DNA from 2 places in the Lactococcus sp. S64 genome. Region 2 is predicted to be linked to the other one. Evidence: riboswitches for the same ligand, from Rfam matches in the RefSeq annotation. Region 2 holds a riboswitch; the other holds the start of a gene.
The links. Region 2 has a riboswitch for lysine ahead of IAE51_RS10675 (amino acid permease). Riboswitches for the same ligand answer to the same signal wherever they lie in the genome.

Region 1 (6,449 bases), on a different contig from region 2:
AGAAAGGAAATTATCATGGATGTTTCATGGATGACAAAATATATTGCTGAGGGATTGGGAACTATGCTTCTCGTCTTGCTTGGTAATGGTACAATTGCTGGGGTAACCCTCAAAGGCTCTAAAAATGAGGGCATGGGTGGTCTTGCAATTGCATGGGGATACGGAATTGCGATTTTAGTTCCTGTACTTGCTTTTGCAAATGTTTCAGGTGCACATATTAACCCAGCAATTACAATTGGACTCGCTTCAGCTGGTTATTTCCCTTGGGCACATGTTGCACAATATATTTTGGCACAACTTATTGGTGCAATTATTGGTCAATTACTTGTTGTAGCGATTTATAAAGAATACTTCGCTAAAACTAATGACGGAGCAATTTCTTTAGGCGCTTTTTCAACAACTAACGCTTTGGATAATGGTTCAAATCGTGGAAAAGCAATTTTCAACGGATTTATCAATGAAGTAATCGGAATGTTTGTATTTGTTTTCGGAATTCTCAGTTTTACAACGAACTTCTTTGGTGCAGAATCAATCAAATGGATGACAAGCTACGCTCAACAACAAGGAGCTGATGTTACAGCGAATGCAACAGTAAGCCAAATTTGGGCTTCTGTTTCAGGCGCTTCATCATCTAAAATGATTGGTGCGCTTGCTATTGGTTTAATGTTTGTTGGTTTGGTTACAGCATTTGGTGGACCAACTGGTGCAGCATTGAATCCAGCACGTGACCTTGGTCCTCGTATCGTTTATAGTTTCTTACCACAATCAGTTGTTGGTGAAAATAAAGACGCTAAATGGTGGTACGCTTGGGTTCCAGTTGTTGCCACAATCGTTGGTGCAGTAATAGCAGCTACAGTCTTTAAACTTATGTTTAAATAAAAACAAAAATTTCTGTCGAAAGGCAGATTTTTTCTTGCCCTTATAACTTAAAAGCGCTATAATAATTATAATTTACTGAAAAGGACAGACAATTATGACACAATATAATATCGCCGTCGTTGGTGTTACTGGTGCCGTGGGTACACGTATGCTTGAACAATTAGAAGAATCTACACTTCCTATAGAAACCGTACGTGCGCTTGCAAGTAAACGTTCGGCAGGAAAAATTGTTGAATTTAAGGGGCAAGAGCTTGTTGTAGAAGAATTGACTGAGGATAGTTTTGAAGGTATTGATATTGCTCTTTTTTCAGCCGGAGGCTCAGTATCAGAAAAATATGCCCCTTATGCTGTAAAAGCTGGAGCTGTTGTCGTAGATAACACCTCATTTTTCCGTCAAAACCCTAATGTCCCCTTGGTTGTTCCAGAAGTTAATGCACATGCTTTGGAAAAACACAATGGAATAATTGCCTGTCCTAATTGCTCAACGATTCAAATGATGGTTGCTTTAGAGCCGATTCGTCAAGCTTATGGGCTTGAGCGAGTAATTGTCAGCACTTATCAAGCGGTCTCTGGTGCGGGTCAATCAGCAATTAATGAAACAAATCGTGAACTCCAAGAAGCACTTGGTGGAAAAGCACTGACAGAATTGTCAGCAGAAATTTTACCGTCTGCTGGAGATAAAAAACATTATCCAATTGCTTACAATGCGCTTGCACAAATTGATGTATTTACTGACAACGATTATACTTATGAAGAAATGAAAATGACAAATGAAACCAAGAAAATCATGGAAGATGATTCAATTGCGGTTTCGGCAACTTGTGTCAGAATTCCAGTTCTTTACGGTCATTCTGAGTCAGTTTATGTTGAAACGAAAAAAGTAGCAGACATTGATGAGGTTAAACGTTTGATTTCTGAATTCCCAGGAGCTGTTTTAGAAGATGATGTTGCTCATCAAATTTATCCACAAGCCATTAATTCAGTTGGTCGTCGTGAAACTTTTGTGGGTCGTATTCGCCGTGATTTGGATGCAGCAAATGGGATTCATCTTTGGGTAGTTTCTGACAATTTACTCAAAGGAGCAGCTTGGAATTCTGTTCAAATCGCTGAAACGCTACATGAGCGTGGCTTAGTTAGACCAACTCATGAGTTAAAATTTGAACTGAAATAAGGTCTGTTAAATGAGTTATATCAGTAAAATTCGTGAAAAAATTGGCCATGAGCTTTTGATTTATCTGGGAGCAGGCGTTATTGTCTATTCTGATGAAAAAATCCTCTTACAAAAACGTAAAGATAACGGAACTTGGGCTTTACATGCGGGTGGCATAGAAGTTGGTGAAGAACTTGAGGAAACTGCTCGCCGAGAATTATTTGAAGAAACGGGACTAAAAGCAGGTAAACTTGAGCTTTTAGGAATTTATTCAGGACAAGACCGTTTTATAACTTATCCCAATATGGACCAAGTTTATATGCCAGGCCTTTATTATATTTGTCGAGATTTCACAGGGAGTTTAAGACCACAAATGAGTGAAGTTGATGAGCTGAAATGGTTTAAATTTAAAGAAATTCCAAAAAATATTCATGAGCCAAATCGCCGTGTTATCGAAGATTTCATCCAATTAATTGCGAAAGAATAATAAACTAGACTGTATAAAAATAAAATTTTTGACCTCGTTTACTAAAGTATGCTATAATAGGTCAAACAAAATTAGAGGTTGCGAAGACGAAGAAGTTAGTGGAGCGGTGAACGCACTGAAGCTGATGGCGGCGTTCTTTGCCGAAAGAAAAATTGTCACAAAATTTTTCTTGGGCTGTGTGGTTAAATCCTACAGACTGTCTTTCTGTCAGTACTGACAGAAGGGGGAGCTAATCAAAATAATTTTTGACGAACTTTTGAGAACCTCTTTTGCATAAAAAGAGGTTCTTTTTGACCTCTTGACAAGAGCTTGTCAGTAAGCTCACACATAAGGAGAAATTATGTCAGCAAAAGAAACAATTGAAAAATTACAAAATGCACGTATCATCACGGCCCTAGTGACCCCTTTTAAAGAAAATGGCCAAATTAATTTTGGAGCATTTCCTAAGCTCATTGAGGATTTACTTGCTAATCATACGGAAGGCCTTATCTTAGCTGGAACAACGGCTGAATCGCCTACTCTTACTCATGATGAAGAATTGGCAATTTTTGCTGCGGTTAATAAAATAGTGGATGGCCGTATTCCATTGATTGCAGGTGTTGGGACTAATGACACACGTGATTCGGTTGAATTTGTCAAAGAAGTTGCTGAACTTGGTTACATCGATGCGGGACTTGCAGTGACTCCTTATTACAACAAGCCTTCTCAAGAAGGAATTTATCAACATTTTAAAGCCATTGCTACTGCGAGTGATTTGCCAATTATTTTGTATAATATTCCAGGAAGGGTGGTCACTGAAATTCAGGTAGAGACCATCTTACGATTAGCAGAACTGGAAAATGTAATTGCCATCAAAGAATGTACAAATACTGATAATCTGGCTTATCTCATTGAAAAGCTACCCAAAGACTTTTTAGTTTATACTGGAGAAGATGGGCTAGCTTTTCACACTAAAGCTTTGGGAGGTCAGGGTGTAATCTCGGTTGCCAGTCATATCCTAGGTCAAGAATTTTTTGAAATGTTTGCAGAAATAGACCAGGGCTCTATTCAAAAAGCAGCGGCTATCCAAAGAAAAATATTACCCAAAATAAATGCACTTTTTAGTGTCACAAGTCCGGCTCCAATCAAAACGGTTTTGAATGCAAAAGGATATGAAGTTGGTGGCTTACGTTTACCACTTGTAGCTTGTACTACTGAGGAAAGTAAAATAATTCTTGAAAAAATTGGAAATTAAAAAATACCCTTTTAGGGTATTTTTCTTTATAAAAGTAGGTCAATATTCAATTGATTTAATCTTATCATTCGATTCCAAAAGACTCATTAACGAAGCGACTTCATAAGCTTTTGGTAAGTTCAAATATAGCTCTGTTTTTAAAGAATTATTTGATTTTTTTTCAACTTTTATACTAAGAATTTTGACATCTTCCTCTTTCAGCTGTTGTTGCAACAGTTGAAGCCCTTCAAAATCTTCTAATTGAAGAATAAGATGATCGCTCGTCGCTGATTTTATCCATCGATAATTTTGGTGTAAAATAATTTGAAAAAGTAAAATAAGTAAAGTAGCTACAATACCTATAAAATATAATCCAGAACCGATAGCCATCCCAATACCAGAAGTTGCCCAAATTCCAGCCGCAGTAGTCAATCCATTAACGGATTGATTGTGAACAAAAATCATTCCAGCTCCTAAAAAGCCAATACCACTTACAATTTGAGCCGCAATTCTGGAAGGATCAAGATTGACTCCATGAGTACTGATGATGTCCATAAAACCATATTTTGAGACAATAATCATTAAAGCAGCACTCAACGCAACAATTAAATGAGTACGTGTGCCAGCATTTTTGGAACGGCTATTTCTTTCATAACCAATGGCATATCCACATACCCCAGCTAATATTAATCGAATTAACCAATCAAGTTGTGTTAAGAAAGTAATCTGCATAAAATTTCCTCCTTGTTATTTAAAACTTACCTTCCATTATATCGCTATTTTGATTAGAAAAAAAGTAAGACCCATAAAAAATGAAACTGACTTGCTTTTTTACTTGCTTTGGGTTAAACTTATATTAGTGTATTCTCGGTAGAGATTGGAATGCCAATCTCTTTTATTTTAATTCTAAGTAGAATTATCTTTTCAATATCGCTTGTCCCACTCGACCGATTTCGAGAGTGAATATGGCAAGGAAATTGCTAAAAACAGGACTGTAAATTTACTGACAGAATTTGTCAATAACTTACAGATTCTTTTTATATCGAAAAAATTATAAATTACACTGACAAGAAAGGTTTTTATGTCTAATATTAAAATCACTCCATTAGGTGGTGTGCGTGAATTTGGTAAGAACATGTATTTAGTTGAGGTTGAAGAGCAAATTTTTGTGCTTGATGCAGGACTTAAATATGCTGAAATGGATCAACTTGGTGTTGACTTTGTTATTCCTGATATTACATATCTTTTAGAAAATGCGGATCGTGTCGCAGGAATTTTCTTGACTCACGGACATGCTGATTCAATTGGGGCTTTGCCTTATATCGTTTCTGAATTAAAAGTTCCTGTTTTTGGTTCAGAATTAACAATCGAACTTGCAAAAATTAATGTCAAAAATTATGCTGACAGTCGCAAATTCAACGATTTTCATGTTGTAACTGAAGATACAGAAATTGATTTTGGTAAAGCCGTCATTTCATTCTTCTCAACAACACATACAATTCCAGAAAGCTTAGGAATTGTTATTTCTACAAATGACGGAAACATTGTTTATACAGGTGATTTCCGTTTTGATCCAGCTGTTGCAAAAGGCTATCGTACCAATATGCGCCGATTGGCTGAAATTGGAAATAGCGGAGTCCTTGCTTTACTTTCGTCATCACCAAACGCTTTGTCAACAATGCAATCTGCTAGCGAGCATGAAATTTATGAAAAAATTTATGACTATATTGATGACAACGAAGGACGGGTCATTATTGCTTGTAACGCGGGTAATTTAGGACGTATTCAACAAACGATTGATGCTGCCATTAAACTTGGGCGTCGTGTTGCTTTTACAGGCGAAGATATGGATCAAATCATCGAAACAGCAACTCGTCTTAACAAATTACAAATTGTTGATAAAAAATCAATTATTAAACCAGCAGAAATTAAAAAATATGCTGATAATGAGTTAGTTATTTTAGAAACAGGACGAATGGGTGAACCACTTAAATCTCTTGGAGACATGGCTCATCGTCGTCATAAATACGTTAAAATTAAAGATGGAGATTTAGTACTTGCTGTTACAAGTCCATCTGTCTCTTATGAAACAACAATTGCTCGTATTGAAAATGAAATCTATAAAGCTGGCGGAGTCATGAAAATGTTGGCTTCAGATTTGAAAATATCTGGTCACGCGAATGCTCGTGATTTGCAATTCTTACTTGATATCTTCCGTCCAAAAAATTTGATTCCAATCCAAGGGGAGTATCGTGAACTTAGTGCCCATGCTGATTTAGCAATGGAAATGGACATTTTACCAGAACATATCTTTATCGCTAAACGTGGCGAAACAGTCAGTTTGGAAAATGGAGACATGATCCCATCTGGTGTTATTCAAGCTGAAAATGTTATGATTGACGGTTCAGGAGTTGGAGATATCGGTTCAGTTGTTTTACGTGACCGTAAAGTGCTATCAGAAGATGGTATTTTCATTGCCGTTATCACAATTTCTAAGACTGAACGTAAAATCGTCAGCAAATCTCGTGTTCACACTCGTGGTTTTGTTTATGTTAAAACTTCACGTGATTTGATGCGTGAAGCTGGTGAGTTGGTCAACGAAACTGTTGATAAATATCTTTCTGGAAAAGAATTTGATTGGGCAGAAATCAAAGGTTCTATCCGTGATGCTCTTGGAAAATTTTTATACGAGCAAACAAAACGTAAACCAGTGATTCTTC
Region 2 (6,449 bases):
CTTGTGACGGTCGAGCAATGTCTGAAATTGTTGTTCCAATGGTTAAAGATGGTAAATTAGTTGGGGTTCTTGACTTAGACAGTTCAGAAATTGGTTTTTACGATGAAATCGACCAAAAATATCTTGAAGAATTTGCTAACATTTTATGTGAAATGACTGATTTTAAATTTTTTGAAGTAGGTTAAATCAAAATTTTAAAGGGTATCGGAGAAAAAAATGAGTGAAATAGTAAAAAAATTTATTGCTGACCGTTTTGGGAAAAAAGAAGGAACATCTGTAAATCCAGGTAATATTGGAGATGTTCGTGAATTTGCGCAAGAATTAGGAAGTTTTCTCTATCAATTACATCGGCTACCAACAACAGATGCAAAGTCACCTAGTTTTGAAAATGCTTTTGCTGGTTCTGATTTGATTTTCTTTGAAGCTGAGATGATAGAACTTTTGAAAGTCTATCAAAAAGTTGTTCCTGCTGACCTTTTGCAAGAAAAATTTGATTTTGCAGCAAAAACAAAATGGTCCAAGAAACCTGTTTGGGTTTTGGGAGAATTGCTTACGCAAAATTTAAAAGTTACTGACGGAAAGTTAGTTAACGTCAAAATTACTGACAAAGCTGTTATTGGTGATCCAGCTTTTGATTTAGCAATTGCTTGGACGATTTTTGATGAAAAAGCACGTAAAATATTTTTTGCGGCAACCGAAGCAGATGAGGCAACGATTAATCGAGCAAGAATGTTCGCCCTCAGACAGGCCCTCAGAAATTATCAATCACAAGATATTGATGAATTGATTCAATCACGTGATGCTTCAACTGAAATTTTAAAAGACTTAAACTATAGTCTTGGGCAAGATTTCTATTGAAACAAGCGGATATGAAAAGAATACTAAGTAAAAAATTGGAAGAGAAAAATGGCATATCAAGCATTATATAGAAAATATCGAAGTCAAAGATTTGATGAAATGGTGGGGCAAGAAGTTGTAGCAACAACATTAAAAAATGCGATTGTCAATCATCAAATTTCACATGCTTATCTTTTTTCTGGTCCAAGAGGGACAGGGAAAACCTCAGCAGCTAAAATTTTTGCTAAGGCAATAAATTGTCCTAATCAAGTGGATGGAGAGCCCTGCAATAATTGCTTTATTTGTGACTCAATCACCAAAGGAAGCTTAGATGATGTCATTGAACTTGATGCGGCATCAAATAATGGGGTTGACGAAATTCGAGAAATTCGAGATAAATCAACTTACGCAGCTAGTCAAGCCACTTACAAGGTTTATATTATTGATGAAGTGCATATGCTTTCAACAGGGGCTTTTAATGCACTTTTGAAAACACTAGAAGAACCTACAGAAAATGTTGTTTTCGTCCTGGCTACTACTGAATTACAAAAAATTCCAGCAACCATTATCTCGCGTGTTCAACGTTTTGCTTTTAAATCAATCACAACAGGAGATATTCGGACTTATTTAGCAAAAATAATGGCTGATGAAGGACTTGAATTCGACGGTAAAGCACTCGATGTTATTGCTAAAGCAGCTGAAGGTGGAATGCGTGATGCCCTCTCTTTATTAGACCAAGCCTTATCGTTTTCATCAGGAAAATTAGAAGAAAATGATGCACTACTTGTCACAGGGTCGATTGCTGCAGATGCTTTAGTAACATATGTTGCAGCACTTTTTGAGCATGATGAAGCAAAAGCGCTGACGGAACTTGATAAGATTTTTGCTGAAGGAAAAAATATGCTTCGATTTACGGAAGATTTATTAGCATACCTTCGGGATTTACTCTTGGATAAAAATTCTCAGTATGACCGGGGTCAAATTTTTTCATGGATTGATGTTGCAATTGAAAGTTTGAAAACGATAAAGGAAACGACTCAAACAAAAATTGCGGCAGACGTCATGACCATGCGTTTGGCTGAAATTGGACAAAATAATTTACTGACAGCTTCGCAAGGAGAAATCCCTAATCAGCTGACAGCCGAAATTGCTACTTTAAAAACCGAAATTAATCAATTGAAAGCTCAAATTTCAGCTGGTCAAATTCAGGTAAATTCAGATTCACAAAATAATTTACTGACAGAAAAAGTTAAAGGCAGTCCGAAACCAATAGCATCTAAAAAACGCCAAATTAACAAAGATTTAATTTATAAAGCTTTGGCTGAGGCGACAAATGAAGCTAGAAAAGCTGCTCTAAGTGCGTGGCCAGAACTTGTTGCTTCGGTAACTAAACCGGCAGACCGAGCTTTACTTAATAATACAGCCCCTGTCGCTGCGTCAGAAAATTTCCTTGTGGTGACTTTTCCTCATGAGAATCTTGCTAAAAGAGTCAGTGAAAATGAAGAATTGCAACTTTTTTGTGGGAATCTCTTGAGTTCAATTGTTGGATTTGCGCCAGAAATTATCTCTCTTGCTGAACAAGACTGGCAAGAAGTTCGAGCAGAATATGTTTCTAATTTAAAATCTGAAAATGTTCAGGAAGATGAAGAAGATGAAAAAGAGCCGGATGAAACGGTAAACTTAGCTAAAGAACTCTTTGGTGAAAAAGTAGTTGAAATTAATGATTAAACTAATAAAAAAGCCGCTCATTGAGCGACTTTTTTTAATCTTTATGACGACTTAAATCAACCTCTTTAAGGGGGATAAGTTTCGTTTTGTTTTTAAATTTATAACCCAAGTAAAGGATGAAGAAGAGTGGGATTGCGGCATACATGATGACACCTTGCACCCAAGTTTTACCAAAAAGAAGCATTGGGTCTTGGCCGAGTGTGACTAAAACGGTCATAATTAAGGCTAAGATTGGACCAAATGGGAATAGTTTTGCATGATAAGGTAATTTTTTAACATCTTTTCCTTGAGCGACATAGGCGCGGCGGAAGCGGAAGTGGCTAATTGCAATCCCAATCCAAGCAATAAATCCTGTTAAACCAGAGGCTGAGACAAGGAATGTAAAGAAGCTAACTCCGTAAATTGATGTCAGGAATGTGAGTAAAGCAACAGCAGTTGTAGCTAATAAAGCAATGAAAGGAATCCCGTTTTTTGAAGTTTTTGAGAAAATCTTTGGTGCGCCACCATCTTTAGCGAGTGAATAAAGCATCCGAGTAGAGGCATACATTCCAGAGTTTGCTGCTGAAACGACAGAAGTTAAAACAACGGCGTTCATGATAGAAGCTGCAATAGAGAGACCAACACGTTCAAATACAATTGTGAAAGGGCTTTGAGCAGCTGAATCTCCTCCAACTAAGTGGGGGTCGGTAAATGGAATGATAGCCGCCATCACGAAGATAGATAAGATATAAAAGACAAGAATACGCCAGAAGATAGAGTTCATAGCTTTAGGGATTGATTTTTCAGGATTTTCAGCTTCGCCAGCTGTAATTCCGAGCAATTCTGTTCCTTGGAAAGAGAAACCAGCGACTAAGAGTACGCCGAGAATCCCTCCGCCGGTAGTGAAACTACCAAGTCCTCCGACAAAACCATGATTACCAACTGAAAGATTTTTAGCGACGTCAATATGACCGCCCATAATTCCAAAAATAGATAAGAAACCAATAATCAAGAATAAAACAACAACAGTAATTTTAATGGCTGACAACCAATATTCAGTTTCGCCAAAAGTTTTAACTGATAAGGCATTGATTGCAAAGACAATAATTAAGGCAATCAGTGAAAAAATCCAACTTGGAACATCTGGTAACCAGAATTTGATACAAAGGGCAACGGCTGTTAAATCAACCGCTACGGTAATTGCCCAGTTTAACCAGTAATTCCAACCTAGAGCAAAACCAAAAGCTGGGTCAACATAACGTGTTCCATAGTCTGAAAAAGAACCAGAAGTGGGTAAATAAGTGGCCATTTCACCAAGTGATGTCATGAGGAAGTAAACCATTGCTCCGATAAGAACATAGGCAGTCAGTGCACCAAATGGTCCTGCCGTGTGAATGACATCGCCTGAAGTCAGAAACAATCCAGTTCCGATTGTTCCGCCAAGGGCAATCATGGAAACATGACGTGATTTTAAGCCGCGTTTTACTTGCGTCTCAGTAGTTGAGTTTGAAGAATTTTCCAAAATTCTCTCCCTAATAAAATTTATTCTACACCGACTTGTTTGACTCAGACTCAACCTTATTCCTGTTTAGTTTAGAAAAGTCTGAGAAAAACAAAAAAAGCAATCCTACTAGATAGAATAGATTGCTAAAGGTCCGACAAAATTTTAAAAATTTTCTTGAACGAATAGCCCTCCGCATGGTTATTAACCATTTGCGACAGTCTAGTGAGTTTTTCTCACTAGCCCAAGAACTTTGCTGAGCAACAAAATTCTTTCGGCAACCTCTCCTCCTCTAAATACGCGTCTTTGTTGTGCTCCAACTCGGCGTAGATTCATATCAGTTGCGACCTCTATCGATGTGTTATTTGTAATTCTAGCGCAATTTTAAGATGATGTCAAGGAAGAGAATGTAAAATTAATTACAAATAATCACTTTCTTTGTAAGTTTATTCATTTGTCATTTATGTTATACTTATGAGGATAGGACTGCTATGTCAGTCAATAAAAATCAGTCTTTTTACTGAAATTTTCTAGGAGCAAAATATGGATTTTATTCGTGCCATTATTTTAGGTATTATTGAAGGAATCACTGAGTGGTTACCTATTTCCTCAACAGGACATTTGATTATTGCTGATGAATTTATTCGTCTTAATCAATCAGCAGCTTTTAAAGAAATGTTTGATGTTGTGATTCAGCTAGGAGCAATTTTGTCAGTTGTTGTTCTTTATTTTCATAAACTGAATCCATTTAATAAGTTAAATCCAGCTGACAAACAAAAAACACCACGTGAAATTCAATTAACTTGGCGTTTGTGGTTGAAAGTTTTGATTGCGGCTTTACCAGCAGCGATTATTGGTTTACCACTTAATGACTGGTTGGACAAACATTTTTACCATTTTGTTCCTGTTGCCTTCATGTTAATTATTTATGGGGTAGCATTTATTGTCATTGAGCGTCGGTGGGTACCAAACCATGAATTTTCCGTAATGAATATTGACCGTTTACCTTATCGTGCCGCTCTTTATATTGGATTATTCCAAGTGCTTTCTTTACTTCCAGGGACATCGCGTTCAGGTGCGACAATTGTCGGTGCTTTATTAATTGGTGTAAGTCGTGAAGTTGCCGCAGAATTTACCTTTTTCTTGGGTATTCCAGTTATGTTTGGGGCTAGTTTCATCAAAATACTTCACTTTTTCAAAAATGGGAATTCTTTAAGTTTTGAACAATTTGGGGTCTTGTTAGTAGCTTGTATAGTTGCCTTTGGGGTATCAATGGTTGCCATCAAGTTCTTGACCGATTATGTGAAAAAACACGATTTTACTTTCTTTGGGAAATATCGGATTGTGTTAGGGATTATCCTTCTTATTTATGCAATGTTTAAAGCCTTCTTGGGCTGAGAATGAGATAAATTATGCCAACTCTCTTTAGTTGGTATTTTTTATTTTAAAATAGTTCTCTTTGCTGAGGGAAAGTTTAAATGTATTCTTGCTAAAAATAGAAAAAAGTGATAGAATATAACTCTGTGGGAAAAACTCACAACTTACGCAGGACTCAACCTGCGTCATTAGTCCAAAAGGAGGAAAAATCAATGACTAAATACGAAATTCTTTATATTATTCGCCCAAACATTGATGAAGAAGCAAAAGCTGCCCTCGTTGAACGTTTCGATGGAATCTTGACTGACAACGGTGCTGCAAATCTTGAGTCTAAAGACTGGGAAAAACGTAAACTTGCTTACGAAATCAATGATTTCCGCGAAGGTATCTACCACATCGCAACTTTTGAAGCTGAAACAACTTCAGAAGCTTTGAGCGAATTTGACCGTCTTGCTAAGATCAACCTTGACATTCTTCGTCATATGATCGTTAAAGTTGAAGCTTAAGAGCTTTCATTTCTAAGGAGAAGTTCATCATGATTAACAATGTTGTATTAGTAGGACGCATTACTCGCGATCCTGAACTTCGATACACCCCTCAAAATCAAGCTGTCGCAACATTTTCATTGGCTGTAAACCGTCAATTTAAAAATGCGAATGGCGAACGTGAGGCTGATTTCATTAACTGCGTTATTTGGCGCCAACAAGCTGAGAATTTGGCGAATTGGGCTAAAAAAGGAGCTTTGATTGGGGTAACTGGTCGAATTCAAACACGTAACTATGAAAATCAACAAGGTCAACGCGTTTATGTGACTGAGGTTGTGGCTGACAGTTTCCAAATGTTGGAAAGTAGATCTGCTCGTGAAGGTATGGGAGGCGGAACTTCTGCTGGTTCATATTCTGCACCTAGCCAATCTACAAATAATACTCCGCGTCCACAAACGAATAACAATAATGCAACACCGAATTTCGGTCGTGATGCTGATCCGTTTGGTAGCTCACCGATGGAAATTTCGGATGATGACCTT

Region 1: linked by a shared signal. The riboswitch ahead of dapA (4-hydroxy-tetrahydrodipicolinate synthase) and the one ahead of IAE51_RS10675 (amino acid permease) in region 2 are both predicted to bind lysine.

Annotation. Positions count from the first base shown of each region.
Region 1 covers NZ_JACVUQ010000003.1:198,402-204,850, reverse strand. The annotation lists gene IAE51_RS05025 (MIP/aquaporin family protein) at 16-879, shown strand; gene IAE51_RS05020 (aspartate-semialdehyde dehydrogenase) at 974-2,050, shown strand; gene IAE51_RS05015 (NUDIX hydrolase) at 2,061-2,516, shown strand; lysine riboswitch at 2,581-2,756, shown strand; gene dapA (4-hydroxy-tetrahydrodipicolinate synthase) at 2,857-3,750, shown strand; gene IAE51_RS05005 (MgtC/SapB family protein) at 3,790-4,461, opposite strand; gene IAE51_RS05000 (ribonuclease J) at 4,811-6,449, shown strand, end outside.
Region 2 covers NZ_JACVUQ010000011.1:54,674-61,122, forward strand. The annotation lists gene IAE51_RS10660 (GAF domain-containing protein) at 1-185, shown strand, start outside; gene IAE51_RS10665 (phosphotransferase) at 217-858, shown strand; gene dnaX (DNA polymerase III subunit gamma/tau) at 907-2,565, shown strand; gene IAE51_RS10675 (amino acid permease) at 2,600-4,066, opposite strand; lysine riboswitch at 4,224-4,406, opposite strand; gene IAE51_RS10680 (undecaprenyl-diphosphate phosphatase) at 4,589-5,443, shown strand; gene rpsF (30S ribosomal protein S6) at 5,635-5,928, shown strand; gene IAE51_RS10690 (single-stranded DNA-binding protein) at 5,958-6,449, shown strand, end outside.